Regions from separate parts of the Streptomyces sp. NPDC092045 genome, predicted to be linked through region 3. Evidence: riboswitches for the same ligand, from Rfam matches in the RefSeq annotation. Region 3 holds a riboswitch; each other region holds the start of a gene.

Region 1 (2,261 bases), on a different contig from region 3:
GGCGCGACCTTCGGCTGCGGCTCGCCGTACAGCACCTCGACCGGCGGACTGGAGGCGTACGACACGACCAGCGGCCGGTCGCCCTTGGCCTGCTTGCCGCCGGCCGAACCGGAGAACTCCTGGTTGTAGGCGAGCTCCCAGCTGTCGACGGTCTTCACGCCGTTCGCCCTGAGCTTCGACCAGTACGCCTGCCAGCCGTCGTCCCCGTACTTCGCCGCCGTGCCGAGCAGGAAACCGAGCCCCGGGGAGGACCGCTCCGGGTTCTCGACCACGAGCAGGTCCTTGTACTCCGGCTTCGCCAGGTCGTCGAAGGTCACCGGCGGCGCCAGCTTCTTGTCGGCGAAGTACTTCTTGTCGTAGTTGACGCAGATGTCGCCGGAGTCGATCGGCGTCACCCGGTGCTCCTCGTCCAGGTGGTACTCCGCCGGAATCCGGTCGAGCCCCTTCGCCCGGTACCCGACGAAGATCCCGTTGTCGAGGGCGCGGGAGAGCAGGGTGTTGTCGACGCCGAAGAAGACGTCGCCCTGCGGGGAGCCCTTGGTCAGGATCTCCTTGTTGACGGCCTCGCCGGCGTCGCCGGCCTTGAGGACCTTGACGGTGAAACCGGTCTGCTTCGTGAACTCCGCCAGCACCTCCTTGGAGGCGTTGAACGAGTCGTGGCTCACGAGGGTCACGGTCTTCGGCGCGGGCGCGCCGGACTTGCCGGCGCCCTCGCGGACGTCATCGGTGCCGCAGGCGGCGAGGGCCGTGACGGCCAGCGCCGCGACGAGCGCGACGGCGGCCGTCTTCTTGGTGCTCACTGAGATTCCTCCTGGGGGTGACCAGGAAGAGACGCGGCCCTGCCCACGACCGGCGGACCGGACGCGGGCAGGGCGCAACAGCTCGAGTTACGACCGAACTTCCTACCCAGAATGACCTGGGCGAGGTTCAGAGGGTCTGCGGTCTGACGGACACCGCACTCTCAGCGCTGTGGCGCTCCCCTGTCGGAATATGGAGATGTGTTCGAGCTCAGGGTACAAGCTCAGCGCTCGGCGGCGGCCAGCTGTCCACAGGCACCGTCGATCTCCTGGCCCCGGGTGTCCCGCACGGTCACCGGCACGCCGTGGCGGGCGATGGCCTCCACGAACGCCTTCTCGTCCTCCGGACGCGACGCGGTCCACTTCGAACCGGGCGTCGGGTTCAGCGGGATCAGGTTGACGTGGACCCGCCGGCCCTTGAGCAGTCGGCCGAGCAGGTCGCCGCGCCAGGCCTGGTCGTTGATGTCCCGGATGAGGGCGTACTCGATGGAGATCCGGCGCCCGGACTTCTCCGCGTACTCCCAGGCCGCGTCGAGGACCTCCCGGACCTTCCAGCGGGTGTTGACGGGCACGAGGGTGTCGCGCAGCTCGTCGTCCGGGGCGTGCAGGGAGACCGCGAGGCGGCACTTGAAGCCCTCGTCGGCGAAGCGCAGCATCGCGGGCACGAGTCCGACGGTGGAGACGGTGATGCCGCGCTGGGACAGGCCCAGGCCGTCCGGCTCGGGATCGGTGAGGCGGCGGACGGCGCCGACGACCCGCTTGTAGTTGGCGAGCGGCTCGCCCATGCCCATGAACACGATGTTCGAAAGGCGGGCCGGGCCGCCGGGGACCTCGCCGTCGCGCAGGGCGCGCATGCCGTCCACGATCTGGTGCACGATCTCGGCGGTCGACAGGTTCCGGTCGAGACCGGCCTGCCCGGTCGCGCAGAACGGGCAGTTCATCCCGCAGCCGGCCTGCGAGGAGATGCACATGGTCACCCGGTCCGGGTAGCGCATGAGCACCGACTCCACGAGCGTGCCGTCGTGCAGCCGCCACAGGGTCTTGCGGGTGGTGTCGTCGTCGCACGAGATGTGCCGCACCACGGACATCAGGTCGGGCAGCAGCTCCCCGGCCAGCTTCTCCCGCGAGGCGGCCGGGATGTCGGTCCACTCGGCGGGGTCGTGCGCGTACCGCGCGAAGTAGTGCGTGGACAGCTGCTTGGCGCGGAAGGGCTTCTCGCCGATCGCGGCGACGGCCTCCTTCCGCTCGGCGGGCGTGAGGTCGGCCAGGTGCCGCGGCGGCTTCTTGGCTCCGCGGGGGGCGACGAAAGTGAGTTCTCCGGGCTTGGGCATGGTGCTACCAGTGTCGCAGAGATACGAAGAGGGGCCCGCCGTCCTGTGGACAACGGGCCCCTCGTACGAAGAAGCGCAGGTCAGCCGGTGCCGACGAACAGTGCGAGCAGCAGCCACACCACCGGAGCCGTCG
Region 2 (2,261 bases), on a different contig from region 3:
GGTGCGGGCCGAGAGGCCGTGGCACATGTAGAGCGCGATCAGCATGATCGCGCTCGACCCGACCACCGCCACCACCAGCGGGTTCGACCCCTGCAGGATCGCGGGCAGGATGAAGAACATCAGCACCAGGAAACTCACGGCGAGCGCGACCAGGGCCATGAGCCCCCGCATCCGTCCGACCGCCACGACCGCGAGGGCGAAGATGCCTGCGAGCACCGCCAGCGGCACCTTCCGGTTCACGTCCGTCACCGAGTACTGGAGGTCGTACGGGGCGTCGGGGGCGTACGCCACCACCACGCCCTGTCCCTCCTCCAACTGGCGCGGTGCGCCCGGCTGCACGATCTCGGTGAACTCGCGCCCCTTGTTCGGCCCGGTCGTGACCTCGATCTTCGCCCTCTTGCAGTCCCCCTGCTGGGCCTCGACCGCCTCGCGCCCCTCCGGGGTGGAGGTGTCTCCGGTCGGTGGGACCTGACCGGCGTTCACGACCTTGCAGTCGACCTGCTCGACGGAGACGACCCTGCCCTGCTCGGTCTGGCGGTCGAAACCGACGCCGGTGCGTTCGTGCGCCGGGGCGCCGCCGGGCCACAGGACCACGAGCCCGATCATGACGGCGGTGGCGAAGGGGACCAGGACGGCGGCGATGACCTTGCGCAGGTGCCGGGAGACGGGGGCGGCGGGCCCGTGGCTGTGGCTGTGCCCGTGTCCGGCTCCATGACCGGGGCCGTGCCCTGCTCCGTGGCCGGATCCATGGCCGTCGGACGGGCCCGGGCCGTGGGAGTGGTCGTGCGGCTCGGGAGTCTGCTGGGGGGAAGTCACCGACCGATCATCGCAAGAACGGCGGGGGCCCACTGTTCAGCACGCCCGGGATGGCGCTAGCGTGGTGACACCTTTGCACACGCGGGAGCTCGGAGCACCGGGCTGAGAGGGCGCTGATCACCGTACGCGCGTACCGATGTACGTACGGGAGGAGGCTGCGCCGACCGCCGAACCTGTTACCGGGTAATGCCGGCGTAGGGAGATCGGTCTCATGACCATTCAGGACGCACGCACGCCTGCCTCCGAGCAGAACGACCAGTCCGCCGGGCGCACGCCGGGCTGGCACAAGGGATACGTCCAGGGCTCGCGCCCCGACCTGCGGGTTCCGGTCCGTCAGGTGCACCTCACCAACGGCAGGGACGTCACGCTGTACGACACGTCCGGCCCGTACACCGATCCCACCGTCGACACCGACGTGCGGCGGGGCCTGCCGCCGCTGCGCGAGAACTGGATCATCGCGCGCGGCGACACCGAGGAGTACGCGGGCCGCCCGGTCCGCCCCGAGGACGACGGCATCAAGCACACCTCGCCGCGCGGCGGCGGCCTCAAGAACCTCGACGCCGTCTTTCCCGGCCGCCCCCGTCTGCCGCGCCGGGGCCGCTCCGGCCAGGCGGTGACGCAGCTCGCGTACGCCCGTCGTGGCGAGATCACGCCGGAGATGGAGTACGTCGCGATCCGCGAGAACATCTCCCCCGAGGTCGTGCGGGAGGAGATCGCGGCGGGCCGGGCCGTGCTCCCGGCGAACGTCAACCACCCGGAGATCGAGCCGATGATCATCGGCAAGCGGTTCCTGGTGAAGGTCAACGCCAACATCGGCAACTCCGCCGTCACCTCCTCCATCGAGGAGGAGGTGGAGAAGATGACCTGGGCGACCAAGTGGGGCGCCGACACGGTCATGGACCTGTCCACCGGCCGCAACATCCACACCACCCGCGAGTGGGTGCTGCGCAACTCCCCCGTGCCCATCGGCACCGTGCCGCTCTACCAGGCCCTGGAGAAGGTCGACGGCAGGGCCGAGGAGCTGAGCTGGGAGATCTACAAGGACACGGTGATCGAGCAGGCCGAGCAGGGCGTGGACTACATGACCGTGCACGCCGGCGTGCTCCTGCCGTACGTGCCGCTCACCGCGCGCCGCAAGACCGGCATCGTCTCGCGCGGTGGCTCGATCATGGCCGCCTGGTGCCTCGCGCACCACAAGGAGAACTTCCTCTACACGCACTTCGAGGAGCTCTGCGAGATCCTCGCGGCGTACGACGTCACGTACTCGCTCGGCGACGGCCTGCGCCCCGGCTCGATCGCCGACGCCAACGACGCGGCCCAGTTCGCGGAGTTGAGGACGCTCGGCGAGCTGAACACGATCGCCAAGCGCCACAACGTCCAGACGATGATCGAGGGCCCGGGACACGTCCCGATGCACAAGATCAAGGAGAACATCGACCTCCAGC
Region 3 (2,261 bases):
GGAGCCCGTCCGCGCCCGCGTGGTGCCCCGCGTACTGGACGAAGCGCCCGAACTGCTCGGACCAGAAGTACGGCACGGGGTCGTACGGCCCGGTCCCGGAGCCCGTGATCGCGGCGGCGACCGCGCGCGGGCCCTGGAGGGCGTTGTCCCAGTGGTGGACGAGGAGGCGCTCGCCGTAGCGGGCGGAGGGGAAGGAGGCGCAGTCCCCGACCGCGTACACGTCGGGCAGGGAGGTGCGCAGCCGGTCGTCGGCGGTGACGGCGCCGCTCGGGTCGAGGGCGATGCCGGAGCCGGCGAGCCAGCCGGTGGCGGGGCGGGCGCCGATGCCGACGACGACGGCCTCGGCGGGCAGTTCGCGGCCGTCGGCGAGGAGGACCCGGCCGGGTTCGACGGTGTCCACGCGCGCGTGGGTGAGGAGTTCGGCGCCGTTCGCCGCGTACCACCCGGCCATGGGGGCGGCGACCTCGGCGGGCAGGGTGCCGGCGAGCGGGAGGTCCGCGGCCTCGACGACGGTGACGGCGCAGCCGGCCCCGAGCGCGGCGGTGGCGAACTCGGCGCCGATCCAGCCGGCGCCGACGACCACGACGGTGTGGCGGCGCTCCAGGACGGGCCCGAGGCGCACGGCGTCGTCGAGGGTGCGGAGCAGGTGGACGCCGGGGACGCCCTCGGAGCCGGGCAGGGCGACCGGGTGGGCGCCGGTGGCGATCACCAGGGTGTCGTACGGGACGGGCCCGGCCCCGGTGTCGACCTCGTGGTCGGCGGCGCGCAGTCCGGTGACGTCCACGCCGAGCCGGAGTTCGACGCCGAGCTCCTCGAAGTCGACCTCGAAGGCGGAGTCCTCGGCCTTCCCGAGGAGGACCGCCTTGGAGAGCGGGGGCCGGTCGTAGGGCTGGTGGGGTTCGGCCCCGATGAGGGTCACGGGGCCGGTGAAGCCCTGCTCGCGGAGGGCGACGGCGGTCTGGACGCCGGCCATTCCGGCGCCGACGACCACGACGCGCCGCTGGGTCTGCTTCTGCTCGCTCACACGGCCACCTTACGCAGCTGACGGCCCGTCAGGTCGGGTGGGGGGCACGGCCCCCTCGTGACGGACGCGGGGCGGAAGCTAGTCTGGCGGGCGTAAAGCACTCGCGGGAGCCCGGACGCACCGGGCTGAGAGGGAGGCTGGCCGGCCTCCGACCGTAGGAACCTGATCCGGGTCATGCCGGCGAAGGGAGGGGCTGGACGCCCATGCGTTCTTCCGACGCGCAGAGTTCTTCCGGCGCGCAGAGTTCTTCCGACGCGCAGAGATCTTCCGGCGCGCAGAGTTCTTCCGGCGCACGAGGGCCTTCCGGCGCACCGGGACCCACCGACGGCCGGGGATCCGCCGACGGCCGGGGATCCGCCGACGGCCGAAGCGCCTTCGACGTCCTCGTGGTCGGGGGCGGGATCATCGGCCTGGTCACGGCCTGGCGGGCCGCGCGGCGCGGGCTGGGCACCGTCGTCGTCGACCCGGAGCCGGGCGGCGGGGCCGCTCGGGTCGCGGCCGGGATGCTCGCCGCCGTCACCGAGCTGCACTACGGCGAGGAGACCCTGCTCGGGCTCAACCTCGCCTCCGCCGCCCGCTATCCGGCCTTCGTCGCCGAGCTGGAGGAGGCCACTGGCCACGACGTCGGGTACCGCGCCTGCGGCACCCTCGCCGTCGCCCTCGACGCCGACGACCGGGCGCACCTGCGCGAGCTGCACGCCCTGCAGACCCGCTGCGGGCTCGCCTCGGAGTGGCTGAGCGGCCGCGAGTGCCGCCGCCTGGAGCCGATGCTGGCACCGGGGGTGCGCGGCGGCCTGCGGGTCGACGGCGACCACCAGGTGGACCCGCGCCGGCTCGCCGCCGCGCTCCTCGTCGCCTGCGAGCGGGCCGGGGTGGTCTTCCGCCGGACCCCCGCGGAGCGCCTGAGCGTGGTGCGGGACCGGGCGCGCGGCGCGGTCCTGGCCGGGGGCGAGGAGCTGGCGGCCGGACAGACCGTGCTCGCGGCGGGCAGCCTGAGCGGGCGGCTCGCGGGGGTGCCGGACGAGGTGCTTCCGCCGGTCCGCCCGGTGAAGGGCCAGGTCCTGCGGCTCCGGGTGCCGCCCGCGTACGCCCCCTTCCTCTCCCGGACCGTCCGGGCCGTCGTCCGCGGCAGCCACGTCTACCTGGTGCCCCGCGAGAACGGCGAGCTGGTCGTCGGCGCCACCAGCGAGGAGCTGGGCTGGGACACCACGGTGACGGCGGGCGGGGTGTACGAGCT

The links. Region 3 has a riboswitch for thiamine pyrophosphate ahead of thiO (glycine oxidase ThiO). Riboswitches for the same ligand answer to the same signal wherever they lie in the genome.
Region 1: it holds a riboswitch for thiamine pyrophosphate, as region 3 does, so the genes downstream of both, ACIQKA_RS15345 (thiamine ABC transporter substrate binding subunit) here and thiO (glycine oxidase ThiO) in region 3, are expected to answer to the same signal.
Region 2: it holds a riboswitch for thiamine pyrophosphate, as region 3 does, so the genes downstream of both, thiC (phosphomethylpyrimidine synthase ThiC) here and thiO (glycine oxidase ThiO) in region 3, are expected to answer to the same signal.

The regions. Positions count from the first base shown of each region.
Region 1 covers NZ_JBIVSC010000004.1:415,723-417,983, reverse strand. The annotation lists gene ACIQKA_RS15345 (thiamine ABC transporter substrate binding subunit) at 1-800, opposite strand, end outside; TPP riboswitch at 882-992, opposite strand; gene rlmN (23S rRNA (adenine(2503)-C(2))-methyltransferase RlmN) at 1,022-2,128, opposite strand; gene ACIQKA_RS15335 (phosphatidate cytidylyltransferase) at 2,209-2,261, opposite strand, start outside.
Region 2 covers NZ_JBIVSC010000005.1:295,606-297,866, forward strand. The annotation lists gene ACIQKA_RS17160 (YibE/F family protein) at 1-816, opposite strand, end outside; TPP riboswitch at 888-1,034, shown strand; gene thiC (phosphomethylpyrimidine synthase ThiC) at 1,028-2,261, shown strand, end outside.
Region 3 covers NZ_JBIVSC010000002.1:146,663-148,923, forward strand. The annotation lists gene ACIQKA_RS07425 (NAD(P)/FAD-dependent oxidoreductase) at 1-973, opposite strand, end outside; TPP riboswitch at 1,118-1,230, shown strand; gene thiO (glycine oxidase ThiO) at 1,411-2,261, shown strand, end outside.